2 regions of the Pseudarthrobacter sp. HLT1-3 genome follow, and region 1 is predicted to be linked to the other one. Evidence: predicted binding sites of a transcription regulator. Region 1 holds the regulator's gene; the other holds the start of a gene.
The links. The regulator HrcA, encoded in region 1, represses chaperone genes, less so after heat shock. The targets are predictions, from matches to a motif close to TTNGCACTCGNNNNNNNCGAGTGCNAA.
Positions count from the first base shown of each region.

Region 2: a site for HrcA is predicted at 3,257-3,283, ahead of groES (co-chaperone GroES). Genes of this name have one in related genera too.

Region 1 covers NZ_JBWZCJ010000008.1:68,925-77,659, reverse strand. Annotated here, with positions in the region: gene lepA (translation elongation factor 4) at 58-1,911, shown strand; gene hemW (radical SAM family heme chaperone HemW) at 1,954-3,192, shown strand; gene AC50X9_RS09050 (DUF4870 domain-containing protein) at 3,320-3,739, opposite strand; gene AC50X9_RS09045 (DUF3097 domain-containing protein) at 3,894-4,742, opposite strand; gene hrcA (heat-inducible transcriptional repressor HrcA) at 4,955-5,968, shown strand; gene dnaJ (molecular chaperone DnaJ) at 6,068-7,195, shown strand; gene AC50X9_RS09030 (16S rRNA (uracil(1498)-N(3))-methyltransferase) at 7,198-7,977, shown strand; gene AC50X9_RS09025 (GerMN domain-containing protein) at 8,012-8,735, opposite strand, start outside.
Region 2 covers NZ_JBWZCJ010000009.1:124,182-131,272, reverse strand. Annotated here, with positions in the region: gene AC50X9_RS10180 (ATP-dependent DNA ligase) at 1-966, opposite strand, end outside; gene groL (chaperonin GroEL) at 1,116-2,726, opposite strand; gene groES (co-chaperone GroES) at 2,804-3,100, opposite strand; gene AC50X9_RS10165 (hypothetical protein) at 3,320-3,784, opposite strand; gene AC50X9_RS10160 (THUMP-like domain-containing protein) at 3,842-5,086, shown strand; gene AC50X9_RS10155 (shikimate 5-dehydrogenase) at 5,112-5,951, opposite strand; gene AC50X9_RS10150 (glutamate--cysteine ligase) at 6,140-7,091, shown strand, end outside.

The DNA.
Region 1 (8,735 bases):
CCCAGCCCCAGCGCCGACCGTGCACAGCCAACAGAATGCCAAGAGTAAGGACCCTGCGTGTCTCCCATGGCCCGCACCGCCCCGGTGCCCGCCGCAACAGATCCGGCCATCATCCGGAACTTTTGCATCATTGCGCACATTGACCACGGCAAATCCACACTGGCCGACCGGATGCTCCAGTACACCGGCGTTGTCCAGTCCCGTGACATGAAGGCCCAGTACCTGGACCGCATGGACATTGAGCGCGAACGCGGCATCACCATTAAATCCCAGGCAGTCCGGATGCCCTGGGAGCTCGACGGCGTCAGCTATGCGCTGAACATGATCGACACTCCCGGACACGTTGACTTCACCTATGAGGTTTCCCGCTCGCTCGCGGCCTGCGAAGGCGCAGTGCTGCTCGTGGACGCGGCGCAGGGCATCGAAGCTCAGACTCTCGCCAACCTCTACCTGGCGATGGAAAACAACCTCACGATCATCCCGGTCCTGAACAAGATCGACCTTCCGGCAGCCCAGCCCGAGAAGTACGCCGCGGAACTCGCCAACCTGATCGGCGGCGACCCCGACGACGTGCTCCGCGTCTCCGGCAAGACCGGGATGGGCGTCGAGGTCCTGCTGGACAAGATTGTCCGCGACCTTCCCGCCCCCGTGGGCGACCCCAACGCCCCGGCCCGGGCCATGATTTTCGACTCGGTGTACGACACCTACCGCGGTGTGGTCACCTACGTCCGTGTGGTCGACGGCATGCTGCACCCCCGCGAACGCATCCAGATGATGTCCACCCGCGCCACCCACGAACTCCTGGAGATTGGTGTCAGCTCCCCGGAGCCCACTCCCTCCAAGGGCCTCGGCGTCGGCGAGGTGGGCTACCTCATCACCGGTGTGAAGGACGTCCGGCTGTCCAAGGTCGGCGACACTGTCACCAACCTGGCCAAGCCCGCCACCCAGTCACTGCCCGGCTACGCAGACGCCAAACCGATGGTGTTCTCCGGCCTGTACCCGCTGGACGGCACGGATTACCCGGTGCTCCGCGATGCGCTGGAAAAGCTGATGCTGAACGACGCCGCACTGGTGTACGAGCCGGAGACGTCGGCCGCGCTGGGATTCGGCTTCCGCGTGGGTTTCCTGGGCCTGCTGCACCTGGAAATCACCCGGGAGCGGCTCGAACGCGAATACAACCTGGACCTGATCTCCACCGCCCCGAACGTGGAGTACGAGGTGACCCTGGAGGACAAGAAGGTCGTCCACGTCACCAACCCCAGCGAATACCCCAGCGGCAAGATCGCCGAGGTCCGCGAGCCGATGGTTTCCGCCACCATCCTGGCGCCGAACGAATTTGTCGGAGCCATCATGGAGCTGTGCCAGAGCCGGCGCGGCGTCATGGGCGGCATGGACTATCTCTCCGAGGACCGGGTGGAAATCCGTTACCGCCTGCCGCTGGCCGAGATCGTCTTCGATTTCTTCGACATCCTCAAATCCAAGACCCGCGGCTACGGGTCACTGGACTGGAAGGCCGACGGCGAGCAGGTCGCCGATCTGGTCAAGGTCGACATCATGCTCCAGGGCGAGCAGGTGGATGCCTTCTCCGCCATCACCCACCGCGACAAGGCGTATGCCTACGGCGTGATGATGACCGGCAAGCTGCGCGAACTGATTCCGCGCCAGCAGTTCGAGGTGCCCATCCAGGCCGCCATTGGCTCCCGGATCATCGCCCGGGAAAGCATCCGCGCCATCCGCAAGGACGTGCTCGCCAAGTGCTACGGCGGTGACATCACCCGAAAGCGGAAACTGCTGGAGAAGCAGAAGGAAGGCAAGAAGCGCATGAAGATGGTGGGCCGCGTCGAGGTCCCGCAGGAAGCCTTCATCGCCGCCCTCACCACGGACGAGTCCAAGGACAAGGCCAAGAAGTAGCGGTGCTGGTGAATACTGTCCCGATCCAGGCCGGCAGGGCCGATGCCTAGCGTCCTGCCGCTGGGCGACCCGGCCCCGCCCGACGGTCTGCTGCCCGGCCAGGCGCTCGACGGCGCCGCGGCCCGCGCCTTTGGGCTCTACGTGCACATTCCGTTCTGCGCCGTGCGCTGCGGCTACTGCGATTTCAACACCTACACGGCCACGGAGCTCGGCGGCGGGGCGTCCCAGGACGCCTATGCCGGCACGGCGGTCGCGGAGGTCGGTTTCGCCGTCGTCGCCCTGAAAAACAGCGGCCTGCCGGTACGGCCGCTCAGCACGGTATTCTTCGGCGGCGGAACACCGACGCTGCTCCCGGCCGAAGACCTCGCGCGCATCCTCACCGCCGCCGTCGCGGCCTGGGGACTCGAGCCCGGCGCCGAGGTCACCACGGAAGCGAACCCGGACTCGGTCACCCCCGGATCCCTGCAGCTGCTGGCGGATGCGGGCTTCACCCGGGTGTCCTTTGGCATGCAGTCGGCGGTGCCGCACGTCCTGAAGGTCCTGGACCGGACGCACACCCCCAGCCGGGTGCCCGAGGCGGTCCGGTGGGCCCGGGACGCGGGCCTCGCCGTCAGCCTCGATTTGATCTACGGGACGCCGGGGGAGTCGCTGGCCGACTGGCGCTATTCGCTGGAGACGGCGCTGTCCTACGGGCCGGACCACATCAGCGCCTACGCGCTGATTGTCGAGGAGGGCACCAAGCTCGCGGCGCAGATCCGCCGCGGCGAGGTCCCGGGAATTGACGACGACGACCACGCCGCCAAGTACGAACTCGCCGACGAGCTCATCTCGGCCGCCGGTTTGTCCTGGTACGAGGTCAGCAACTGGGCCCGCACCCCCGGGCAGGCCTGCCGCCACAACCTCGCCTACTGGCGCGGCGACGACTGGTGGGGGATCGGCCCCGGCGCGCACTCGCATGTCGGCGGTGTGCGCTGGTGGAACGTCAAGCATCCCGTCGCCTACGCGAACCGGCTGGGCTCCGGCCTCTCGCCTGCCGCCGGACGGGAAACCCTCGATTCGGAAACCCGGAATGTGGAACGCGTCATGCTGGAAGCCCGCCTGAACTCCGGGCTGGAGATCGCCAGCCTCGGCGGCCTGGGTGACACCGGGCGGCACGCCGTCGCCGGACTTATCGCGGACGGACTCGTGGACCCGGTCTCAGCCTTCCGGGGCCGGCTGGTCCTGACGCTCAAGGGCCGGCTGCTCGCCGACGCCGTGGTCCGCAGGATCCTGCCGGACTAGATCCGGGCGGGGACCTGGCCCTTGGACTGGCGCCGGGCCCGGCCCTGGGACTGGTGCCGGGCCTGGCCCTGCGGCTGGGACCTTGCTCTGGGGCTGGCGCGCGTTGCGGCGCCGACGGGCTGCCGCGCTACTTGATCCAGCGGAGGTTGAAGTCGTAGCGGTGCGGCTGGCCGCGGTTGACGTGGATGCCGGCCGCCACCGAGAAGCACGTCACAGCGATCCAGATGATCGTGGCCAGGACAGCGAAAATGTTGCCCACCACAGGTACGAAGACCAGCAGGTTGCACAGCACGGCCGCAGCCGTGGGGGGCAGCGTGAAGTTCAGGGCTTCTTTGGACTCCTGCGCCGTGAACGGGCCCCGGTCCTTGAAGATCAGGTAGATCAGCAACGCGGGCACACAGCCCAGGATGCCGCCGAAGTGGGCCAGCGTGGCCCACTGCCGGTCCTCGTTTGCCGTCAGCGGCAGGGCATTTGCCGGAACGCCATGGTACGGAGGCTGGCCATGGCCGGCCTGGTTGCCAGCGTGTTCGCGTGCGTCGTCTGCCACGGTGTTGTCCTTCAGATTGCGGGGGTGCATTGGTGCGTCGAATTGCCAGGGCTGCGCCGGGAGCACAACCGCCCTACCAAGAATACGTGCTTGGGCGCCAAAACGCCGATCGGCCCGCTGGCGCGGGCCCACCCGGGCCCACCCGGGCGCGGCCTCAGGGAACGGTGAGGAAATCGATAACCTCTTCGACCCGGCCCAGCAGGGAGGGCTCCAGATCCGCATAACTGCGTACCGCGCCGAGGAGCTTCTGCCAGCCCAGACCGACGTCCTCCTTGGTGCTGTGCGGCCAACCGAAGGCCGTCAGTATGCCGGTCTTCCAGTCCACCCCGCGCGGAATAACCGGCCACTTCTCGATCCCCAGCACCGACGGCCGGATCGCCTGCCAGACATCTACATAGGGATGGCCCACAATCAGCACGTTCCCGGCCGCTCCGGGGGAGGCCATCACGGCGTCGGCGATCCGGGATTCCTTGGAATTCGGCACCAGGTGGTCCACCAGTACGCCCAGCCGGCGTCCCGGGCCGGGCCGGAAGGCGGCAACGGCGCCGGCAAGGTCGTCAATGCCGTGCAATGGCTCGACGACGATGCCCTCCACCCGGAGATCGTCGCCCCAGACCTTCTCCACGAGTTCGGCGTCGTGCTTGCCCTCCACCCAGATCCGGCTGGCCTTCGCCACCTGGGCCCGGTGGCCCTGCACCCGGACCGAGCCGGAGGCGGTGCGGATTCCAGCCGCCGGCGCGGCCGCGCGGGGCGCCGGCGGCATCAGCCGGATCGGCTGGCCTTCCAGCAGGAAGCCGAAGCCGAGCCGGAATGACCGGGATTTGCCGCGCCGGTCCTCCAGGGCGACGACGTGCATTCCGCCGGACTTCTCCACCCGCGTAACGGCGCCGACCCAGCCGGACTGGACCTCCTCAAGCACCATTCCGCGCTCCGCCGGCACTTCGGGCAGCTGCGTCTTGGCGGGCGCGGACAGGTCCTGCGGACCCCAGTTCTGGTACGACATCGGTGACACAGTCCTTTACACTCGGATGGCTGCGGGCGGGCTGTGCCCGAAAACACCAGCCCCAGGAAGAACGCCCGGAGCGAATCCAATGCTAACAACGCGGCGACTCATATTAGACTGGTTAGCACTTAGGCATGTCGAGTGCTAACACGGCGGTCCGCGACGGCCGGCACTTGGCGGCATCGGATCCGACAGTCGAATGGAGGTGGAGCATGAGCGAACCGCGCAAACTCGAAGTGCTGCGCGCCATCGTGGAGGACTACGTCCATTCACGGGAACCTGTCGGCTCCAAGGCCCTCGTCGAGCGGCATCACCTGGGCGTGTCCAGCGCCACGATCCGCAATGATATGGCGGCCCTGGAAGATGACGGCCTCATCACGGCGCCGCATACCAGCGCCGGGCGGATTCCCACGGACAAGGGCTACCGGCTCTTCGTGGACCAGATTTCGGCGGTCAAGCCGCTCTCGCCGGCGGAACGCCGCGCCATCCAGGCCCTGCTGGAGGGCTCCGACGACCTCGACGACGTCCTGGACAGGACCGTGCGGCTGCTCTCGCAGCTGACCCACCAGGTCGCCGTGGTGCAGTACCCGCACCTGAGCAGGGCCAAGGTGCGGCACATCGAATTCGTCCTGCTGGCTCCCCGAAAGGTGCTGGCAGTGTTGATCGCCGACACCGGCAAGGTGGAACAGCGGGTCATTGACGTCGGGCAGGACCTCTCCGAGGAGGCGCTGTCCGAGCTGCGGACGAGGTTCCTCGGCACCCTTTCCGGGACGTCCCTGAACCAGCTGCCGCAATCGCTGAAATCCGTGATTGTCACTTGCCCGCCGTCGCGGCGGGCCGACGCCCAGGCATTGGCACGGGGCCTGGAGGCACTGGCAGTCAGCAGCCGCGAGGAGCGGATGGTCATGGCCGGAACAGCCAACCTGGCCCGCTCCAACGTCGACTTCCCGCTCAGCATCGGCCCGGTCCTCGAAGCCCTCGAGGAGCAGGTGGTCATGCTCCGCCTGCTCGGGGACATGGCTGCGGACCCGCGGGGCGTCACGGTCAGCATCGGCCGGGAGAACCCGTATGACGGGCTGGCCGAGGCCTCGGTGGTCGCGACCGGCTACGGCCCGGACGCGACCGCGAAGGTCGGGGTCCTCGGCCCCACCCGGATGGACTATCCCACCACGATGGCCGCCGTCCGGGCCGTGGCCCGCTACCTGTCCAGGATTCTCGGCCCCTGACGGACCGCGGCCACCCGTCCGGCGCCCGCACCCGCGCGCCGGACCCCAACCAGGCTTCTTGCCACTAACCGGCAGTACAACCAGGAAGAGATACAAACTTTGAGCAGCCATTACGACGTTCTTGGAGTCTCCCGCGAAGCCACGGGCGAAGAGATCAAGAAGGCCTACCGCAAACTGGCACGCAACCTCCACCCGGATGTTAATCCCGGGGATGACGCGTCGGACCGGTTCAAGGCCGTCACGCACGCCTACGAGGTGCTTTCGGATCCGCAGAAACGCCGGATCTACGACACCACGGGCAACGAGAACGGCACCGACAACGGCTTCGGCGGCGGCAGCTACTCCGGCCAGGGCTTCGCGTTCCAGGATATTTTCGAGACGTTCTTCGGCTCCGGCGGCCAGACCGGACCGGCGTCCCGCGTCCGCCGCGGACAGGACGCCCTGATCAGCGTCCGGATCGACCTCCGCGACGCCGTTTTCGGCGTCAACAAGAAAATCGAAGTCGACACGGCCGTCACCTGCCCCACCTGTGAGGGCTCCTGCTGCCGTGAGGGCAGCCACCCGGAACGTTGTGACATCTGCGGCGGCAGCGGCCAGGTCCAGCGCGCCGTTCGTTCCATCCTCGGCCAGGTCATGACTACTGCCCCCTGCGGTTCCTGCGGGGGCTTCGGCACCGTCATCAACGACCCCTGCAACGAATGCGCCGGCCAGGGCCGGATCCGCAGCCGCCGCTCGCTGACGGTCAAGGTGCCCGCCGGTGTGGCTACCGGCACTCGCATCCAGCTCTCCGGCCAGGGCGAGGCAGGACCCGCCGGCGGACCCGCCGGCGACCTCTATGTGGAAATCCGGGTCAACAACGACGCCACCTATGTGCGCGACGGCGATGACCTCCACGCCAGCCTCAACATCCCGATGACGGCTGCGGCGCTGGGCACCGAACTCACCCTCGACACCTTCGACGGCCAGCAGGAGATCGACGTCAAGGCCGGCACCCAGTCCGGCGAGGTCATCACCCTGCGCGGGCTGGGCGTCACCCACTTGCGCGGCTACGGCCGCGGCGACCTCAAGGTCCACCTGCAGGTCGACACCCCCGAAAAGCTCGACGCCGCCCAGGAGGACCTGCTCCGCCAGCTCGCCAAGCTGCGCGGCGAACAGTTCACCGAAGGAAAGCTCGCCGGCACCGGCGGGGTCTTCTCGAAGCTGCGGGACCGGCTCGGTAACCTGTAGCGGTGAGCAACCCGGTCTTCTTCACCGCCCCCGGCACCCTGGACGGGCTGGTCCCCGGCGCCGTCTTCGTTCTTGACGGACCCGAGGCCCGCCACGCGGTCACGGTAAAGCGGCTTGCCGTGGGGGAGAAGGTGGACATCGCCGACGGCGCCGGGAAGCGGCTCAGCGGCAGTGTCGCGGCCGTCGCCCCCGGCGAGCTGAGCGTGGAATGCTCCGCCCTCGCCGACGAACCCCGGCCCGAGGTCCGGCTCGTCCTGGTCCAGGCCCTCGCCAAAGGCGACCGCGACGAGCTCGCCGCCGAGACTGCGACCGAACTGGGGATCGACGCCGTCATCCCCTGGCAGGCCGAACGGTCAATTGTGCGCTGGAAGGCCGAACGTGCGGCCAAGGCCCACGCAAAGTGGCAGTCGGTCGTCACGGCGGCCGCCAAGCAGGCCCGCCGGGCCTGGATCCCGGAGGTCCGCGCCGCCGTCGACGGCGCCGGGCTGCAGGCGGCAGTGGGTGCCGCCGACCTCGCCGTGATCCTGCACGAGGATGCCGTGCGCCCGCTGCGCCAGGTGCTGGAAGCCTGGCAGGATACCCGCCCGGCCGGCGACGGAACAGGGACGGGACGCGAGGTGCTGCTGATTGTTGGTCCCGAAGGCGGCATCAGCCCGCGGGAAGTCACCAGGCTCTGCGACGCAGGAGCGGTGACGGCCCTGCTGGGCCACCATGTGCTGCGCTCATCGACCGCCGGACCCGCTGCAACGGTCCTCGCGAGCGACATCCTGGGCCGCTGGTAGCCCGTACCTGCTGGCCGTCCTGGCGGAATGGGGCTTACTTAACCGTGAATCCGCGGGTGTCGACGTTCAAATCCTTGGCCGGGTTGCCGTCCTCCAGCTGGGACACCCGGACCTCATAGCTGCCCGGTGCCAGGTTGACCGAGAGGCTGAAGGCACCGGATTGTCCGGCCTCAGCCGAGGCGGCCGTCGTTCCGTTCAGGTACGAGGTCGTGACGCTGCCGTCGATCCGCAGGATTTCCCACCGGAGGGTGCCGCCGGGAGCCGTGCTGCGGCCGGAGACCTTCACCGCGCCCTCCGCCAGGGAGGTCCCCTCCTGCGGATCAATGATCCACACCGGGGCGACCATCCCGGCGCTGCGGGCCGTCGGGGAACCCAGCCGGACGTGGTTGAAGGCGACAAAGTCGGTATGCCCATCGACCAGCACCACGACCTGGATCTGCTGGCCGGCATCGATCAGCCCGGCACTCGCGGCGGCCGCCGTCGCCGTGTAGACGAGCTGCTGTACCGCACGCTCGGCCATGGCGGGATCCACATTGCTGTTGAATGCGTCCGCCGACAGGTCCACCGTGATGACATTCTTGCCCGAGATCGAGCTTGCCAGCTTCTTCGGGTTCTGCCACGGCGTGAAGAAATCCGGGTCGAGCGGCTTCTGGGACATCATGACCCGGAGCGCCCGGGTGACCGGGTTGTCCTGTTCCGGAACATCACGGAACTCCCGGTAAAGGAACGTGCTGTCGTTGCTGCGCCCGATCCAGTAC
Region 2 (7,091 bases), on a different contig from region 1:
AGGGGCGATGCGTTCGAGCACCTCGATGCGCGCTGACAGCGGCTCGTCGAGGAGGTCGCGCCCGTCGATGTGGAGAACGTCGAAGAACCACGGGTGCAGCACGGTGGCGCGCGCCGCGTCCGCCCCGAACCGCGCCATGGTCTCCTGGAACGGTCGCGGGCCGCCGTCCTCGTCGAGGGCGAGGGTCTCGCCGTCGAGGATCACATCACGCACCGGCAGCCGGCGGACCATTTCCACCACCTCGGGCAGCCGGCGGGTTACCTCGACCAGGGTGCGGGTATAGATGCGGACCTCGTCGCCGGTGCGATGCACCTGGATGCGCGCCCCGTCGAGCTTGTATTCCACCGAAGCCGTCCCCGTGACCTCCAGCGCCGCGCTGGGGCTGGCCGCGGTTGCGGCGAGCATGGGGTGCACGGGACGGCCGACGACGAGGCCGACGGCGTCAAGCTGGTCCGCCGTCCCCGTGAGGGCCAGCAGGGCGGTCTCGCCGAGATCGCCGGAGAGCATGGCCGCGCGGCGTACGGCGTCGACGGGACGGCCGGCGGCGCGGGCTATGGCATCCGTCAGCACCCCCTCCAGGGCACCGGTACGCAGTTCACCGAGCAGCACGCCGGCGATGAAGGCCTGCTCGCGCTCGGTGGCTGCGGCGGTCAGCAACCGCAGGGTGGCGGCGCGCTCCGACGCCGATCCGGCCCCGCCCGTGACGAGGAGCCGCTCCAGCGCGGCGTCGACGTCGGCGACGGTAAGACTCGGCTCGGCGGCCGGCGCCCCCATGGCCTCTGTCATGCCGCGCCAGCCGACCCCGACCCGGCCCTGCCGCGGCCTGGCGATGAGCAGGCCGACGGTCGCCGCGATGTCCGCGGGCTCCAGCCGGCGCAGCAGGTCGGCCAGTGCAGCGACCTTGGCGAGCCGGGAGCGGGTCGAGGCGACGGCATCACTGGTTATCACGAGCTCGTCCAGCAGCATGGCACCAGTCTGCCACGCCCCTCGACGCCGGTCAGTGCGATTGGGCGGGAAACCATTCGGCCCACCGGGGGAACCCATGGGAACAAAAAACCGGCCCAGCGGACGCTGGACCGGTTTCCTGTTCACAGGTTCCCTGTGTGGGCTGCAGCCTAGTGGCTGTGGCCTGCGTGCTCGTCTTCGTTGGCCGGCTTCTCGACCACGAGGGTTTCCGTGGTGAGTACCAGTGCCGCGATGGAAGCCGCGTTGCGGAGGGCCGCACGCGTCACCTTCACGGGGTCGATGACGCCGGCAGCAATCAGGTCTTCGTATTCGCCGGTCTTGGCGTTGAAGCCCTGGTTGTTGGCGGATTCGGCCACCTTCGCGACGACGACGTAGCCGTCGAAGCCGGCGTTCTGGGCGATCCAGCGCAGCGGCTGGGTCAGTGCCCGGCGGACGATGCCGACGGCAGCAGCCGCGTCACCTTCGAGGGCCTGGACGGCGGGGTCCTCGTCCAGCGCCTTGAGGGCGTGGATGAGGGCGGCGCCGCCGCCGGCGACGATGCCCTCTTCAAGGGCAGCGCGGGTCGAGGACACTGCGTCCTCGATGCGGTGCTTCTTTTCCTTCAGCTCGACCTCGGTGGCTGCGCCGACCTTGATCACGCCGATGCCGCCGGCCAGCTTGGCCAGGCGTTCCTGCAGCTTTTCCTTGTCCCAGTCGGAGTCGGTGCGGGTCAGCTCGGCGCGCAGCTGGGAGACTCGGGCTGCGACGTCTTCTGCCGAACCGGCACCGTCAACGATGGTCGTGTTGTCCTTGGTGACGGTGATGCGCCGGGCGGTGCCCAACACCTCGAGGCCGACCGTGTCCAGGCTGAGGCCCAGTTCCGGCGAGACAACCTGTGCGCCCGTGAGGGTAGCGATGTCCTGCAGCATGGCCTTGCGGCGGTCACCGAAGCCCGGAGCCTTGACGGCCACAACGTTCAGGGTGCCCCGGATGCGGTTGACGATCAGCGTGGAGAGTGCCTCGCCGTCGACGTCTTCAGCGATGATGAAGAGCGGTTTGGAGCTCTGCAGCGCCTTTTCCAGCAGCGGCAGGAAGTCCTGGACGGACGAGATCTTGCCCTGGTTGATCAGGATCAGGGCGTCTTCGAGGACTGCTTCCTGGCGTTCCGCGTCGGTGACGAAGTACGGGGACAGGTAGCCCTTGTCGAACTGCATGCCCTCGGTGAGGACCAGCTCGGTCTGCGTGGTGGAGGATTCCTCGATGGTGATCACACCATCCTTGCCGACCTTGCCGAATGCCTCGGCCAGGAGCTCGCCGATCTCGTCGCTCTGCGCGGAGATTGCAGCGACGTTGGCGACCTGGTCGCCTTCGACGGGGCGTGCGTTTTCGAGCAGGCGGGCGGCGATGGCCTCAACCGAGACCTCGATGCCGCGCTTGATCTGGCCCGGGGCGGCGCCGGCCGCAACGTTGCGGAGGCCTTCCTTGACCAGGGCCTGAGCCAGCACGGTGGCGGTGGTGGTGCCGTCGCCGGCCACGTCGTTGGTCTTGGTGGCGACCTCCTTGGCAAGCTGCGCGCCAAGGTTCTCGTACGGGTCGTCCAGTTCGACTTCACGGGCGATGGTGACACCATCGTTGGTGATCGTGGGGGCGCCCCACTTCTTGTCCAGCACGACGTTGCGGCCGCGCGGGCCGAGCGTGACCTTGACCGTGTTGGCGAGCTTATCGATGCCGGCTTCAAGCGACCGGCGGGCAGCGTCGTTAAACGCAAGCTGCTTTGCCATGGTTTTGTCCTTTCAAAGACAGAACCCCGCGCAACTGACCCGTCAAAGAAGGATCGGCGGCGCGGGGTCCAAGAGAGTTACTTTACGACGATCGCCAGGACGTCGCGGGCGGAGAGCACGAGGTACTCGGTGCCGCCGGTCTTGACTTCAGTTCCGCCGTACTTGGAGTAGATAACAACGTCGCCGACGGTGACGTCGATCGGGACGCGGTTGCCGTTGTCGTCAAAGCGGCCGGGGCCTACTGCAACAACTTCGCCTTCCTGCGGCTTTTCCTGCGCGGAGTCCGGGATAACCAGGCCGGAAGCCGTGGTCTGCTCGGCTTCGAGCGGGCGGACAACAATACGATCCTCAAGAGGCTTAATAGAGACCGACAATGACCTCTCCTTTTCGTCAGCAAATTCGTGGACATTAAAGCTGTGGGGCCAAGGCATACAGACCGTCGTCGCGGTGCCGGCAGCAGCCTGGCTGATAAAGCTTCAGGTGTTAGCACCCTCCTAGGGAGAGTGCTAATGACGACTCTATGTAAGGAGTTAGCACTCGGTCAAGGCGAGTGCCAGAATTACGTTCCCGGTGAACGCTGGGCCGTCCAGGGACTAGCGTCCGCCGAGGTCCTCGAAGTCGACGTCCTCACCCTCATCCCTGTCGTCGGAGCCGGTCTCGTTCCGGTGCCGGTACAGCACCAGGGCTCCCGCGGCGGCCAGGACCATTCCGAGGACCAGGAAGATGATGCCGCCCGTGCGGGCACCGGCGTAGTTCTCGCGGATGGCCTTCGCCTCGTCGGTCGCGTCACTGACGGACGTGCCGCCCACCGAATAGACGGTGGCGTTAAAGGAGTCCAGCAGGAAGATGATTACCAGCAGGGCCACGCAGACGACGGCGATCACGCCGCCGGCGATGAGCGCCGGCCGGGCGTAGCGGTAGAGTCCCTGCCGGGCGGGAGCGCCGCCGTCGGCGTCCTGCGGGGCGGCGTCCTGCCGGGAGGTGTCGCCCTGCTGTCCGGGGTGGTCCTGCCGGTGGTTTCCGTCCGTGCCGCTGCTTGCCGTGCCGCTTTGATCCATGCCGTCAACCCTATCGGGCGCACGGAGTGAACCCGGCCCTGAACTAGGCTTGATTGCATGGCTGACGCACCGCAGGACCAGATCGCCCCGCTTCTCAACCCGGAGGGCTGGGAGCTGCTGGCGTCGCTCGGGCCGTACCGGGAGGACGAGGCGTTCCGACTCAATGGGTCCCTCCGCAAGGCCGGCCACTCCCCCGAGCTCGTTTCCGCGGTGCTCACCCAGTCGCGGCTGCGGACCAGGGCCGAGGCCAAGTTCGGCGAGTTCGCCCGGCAGATGATTTTCACCCAGGCGGGTCTGGAGCAGGCCACCCGGCTCACCGTTGCGGCCCGGCACGCGCAGCGCTTCGCCGAAGCCGGTGTGCAGCACGTCGCGGATCTTGGCTGCGGCCTCGGCGCCGACGCCATGGCGTTCGCCTCGCTGGACCTCCAGGTCGCGGCCGTGGAAATGGATGAGACGACGGCAGCCTGCGCCACGATGAACCTGATCCCGTTCCGGAACGCGACCGTGGTCCATTCCGATGCGACGGAGTTTGCGCTCGACGGGATCGACGGCGTCTGGCTCGACCCGGCGCGACGGACCACCTCCACTTCGGGCACCAAGCGGCTCTGGGATCCGGAGGACTTCTCCCCGCCGCTGTCCTTCGCCGAATCCCTGGCCGGAGCCGGGATGGCGGTGGGCGTGAAAATGGGCCCCGGCATGCCGCACGATTCGGTGCCCAAAGGCTGCGAAGCGCAGTGGGTTTCGGTCGGCGGGGACGTCACCGAAGTGGCGCTGTGGTTTAACGCGGTCCGGCGTCCGGGGATCCGGCGCGCGGCCCTCCTGCTCGGCCCCGCGGGTGCTGCGGAACTGACCAGCGCCGAGGATTTCGACGGCGGCCCGGTCGCCCCGGTGGGCCCGGTGGAGGGTTACCTCTACGAGCCCGACGGCGCCGTCATCCGCGCCGGGCTGGTGGCCGACGTCGCCCTCCAGCTGGGCGGGCACCTCGTGGACGAGCACATCGCCTACATCTGCGCCCCGGAACTTCAGGACACCCCCTTTGCGCGGGCCTATAAGGTCCTGGAGGTGATGCCGTACAACGTCAAGGCGCTCAAGGCCTGGGTCAAGGTCCAGGGCATCGGGGTGCTGGACATCAAGAAGCGCGGCACCTCGGTCACTCCGGAGGAACTGCGCAAAGAGCTCCTCCCCGGAGGGAAGACCGCCGGGCACAAGGGGGGCGGCAAGAGCCGGGGGAAGAAGACGGCCACCCTGGTCCTCACCAGGATAGGCGAGGAGCGGGTGGCCATTTCGGTGCAGCCGGTATAGGGCTGCGTTGCCGGATTCCCGGCGGCTATTGGGCCCGCATGAACTCCTCGGCGGCCCGGACCTGCTCATCACTGGGCCGGATCCCGGTGTACAGCACGAACTGCTCCAGCGCCTGGATGGTCGCCACCTCGGCGCCGGTAATCACGGTCTTGCCGGCCGCCCGGGCGGCCTTGACCAGCGGCGTCTCGGCCGGCAGCGCGACGACGTCGAACACGACCTTCGCGGCGTCAATCGCCTCCGGCGGGAAGGACAGGGCCTCGGCGTCGGGGTCTCCCGCCATACTGCCTGCCATACCAACAGGGGTCACGTTGATGATCAGGTCGGCCCGCCCGGCACCGGACGGATCGACGTCGGCGCGCCAGGCGAAGCCGTAGAGCCCGGCGAGGGCCCGTCCGGCCTGCTCGTTGCGCGCGATCACGGTGACGTTCCGGAATCCGGCGTCGCGCAGAGCCGCGGCGGTGGCCTTCGCCATGCCGCCGGCGCCCTTCAACAGCACCGAATACGAAGCGGGCACGGCGTTGCGCTGCAGCAGCTGCTCGATCGCCGTGTAGTCGGTGTTGTAGGCGGTGAGCGTTCCGCCGTCGTTCACGATTGTGTTGACCGAGTCGATCGCTTTCGCGGACGGGTCCATCACATCCACTAGCGCAATGACGTCCTCCTTGTACGGCATCGACACGGCGCAGCCCCGGATGCCGAGGCCGCGCACGCCGGCGATCGCCTGCGCGAGATCCGTGGGGGCGAAGGCCTTGTAGATCCAGTTCAGGCCGAGCTGCTCATACAGGTGGTTGTGGAAGCGCGTCCCGTTGTTGCTCGGCCGGGCCGAGAGCGAGATGCAGAGCGTCATGTCTTTATTTAGGATGGGCACACTCCATTAAACGCCAGTCCGGTTCTGTGAACACTGTCACCATTCCGGGGCCACCCGGCCAACGGCACCGCGCCGCCCCTGCACTAGACTTGAGCCACCGTTGCCTCGCCAATTGTCCGGCCTTTCCGCCGATGACGTTGCCGGGCAGGGGATGCAAACGGATGGCAATAAAATATTGAAGGGACCACATGAAGATTGATTTCGCTTCATCCAGGCAATCAACTCTTGGTGTGGAATGGGAACTTGCCCTGGTGGACGGGGAAACCGGTGAGCTGGCCTCGGTGGCCAAGGAAGTCCTCCGGGGAGTGGCCGCGAGGCATCCCGAACTGAACGAGGACGACGAGCACCCGCACATCAAGCAGGAGCTGCTGCTGAACACGGTGGAGCTGGTCACCGGAATCTGCAACACCGTGGCCGAGGCCAAGGCGGACCTGAGCAGTTCCCTGGCCGCCGTCCGGGACGTCACCGATCCGATGGGCGTCGAGATCTTCTGTGCCGGTTCCCACCCCTTCAGCCCGCCGCAGCTTCAGCCGGTGACGGACAAGGAGCGCTACGCCAAGCTCATTGACCGCACCCAGTGGTGGGGCCGCCAGATGGTGATCTACGGTGTCCACGTGCATGTTGGCCTGGACAGCCGGGACAAGGTCCTCCCCGTCCTGGACGGTCTGGTGAACTACTTCCCGCAGTTCCAGGCGCTCTCCGCGTCCAGCCCGTTCTGGGGTGGCGAGGACACCGGCTACGCCTCGCAGCGGGCCCTGATGTTCCAGCAGCTGCCCACCGCCGGGCTGCCCTTCCAGTTCGCCAGCTGGGAGGACTTCGAGTCCTATGCCCAGGACATGTTCACCACCGGCGTGATCGACTCGCTCTCGGAAATCCGCTGGGACATCCGGCCGGTCCCGCATTTCGGTACCATCGAGATGCGCATCTGCGACGGTCTGGCGTCGCTCGAGGAAGTCGGCGCCATTGCCGCCCTGACGCAGTGCCTCGTCGACGAGTTCTCCACCACCCTGGACAACGGCGGCACCATCCCCACCATGCCGCCCTGGCATGTGCAGGAGAACAAATGGCGGGCCGCCCGCTACGGCCTGGACGCCATCATCATCCTCGACGCCGCCGGCAACGAGCAGCTCGTCACCGACC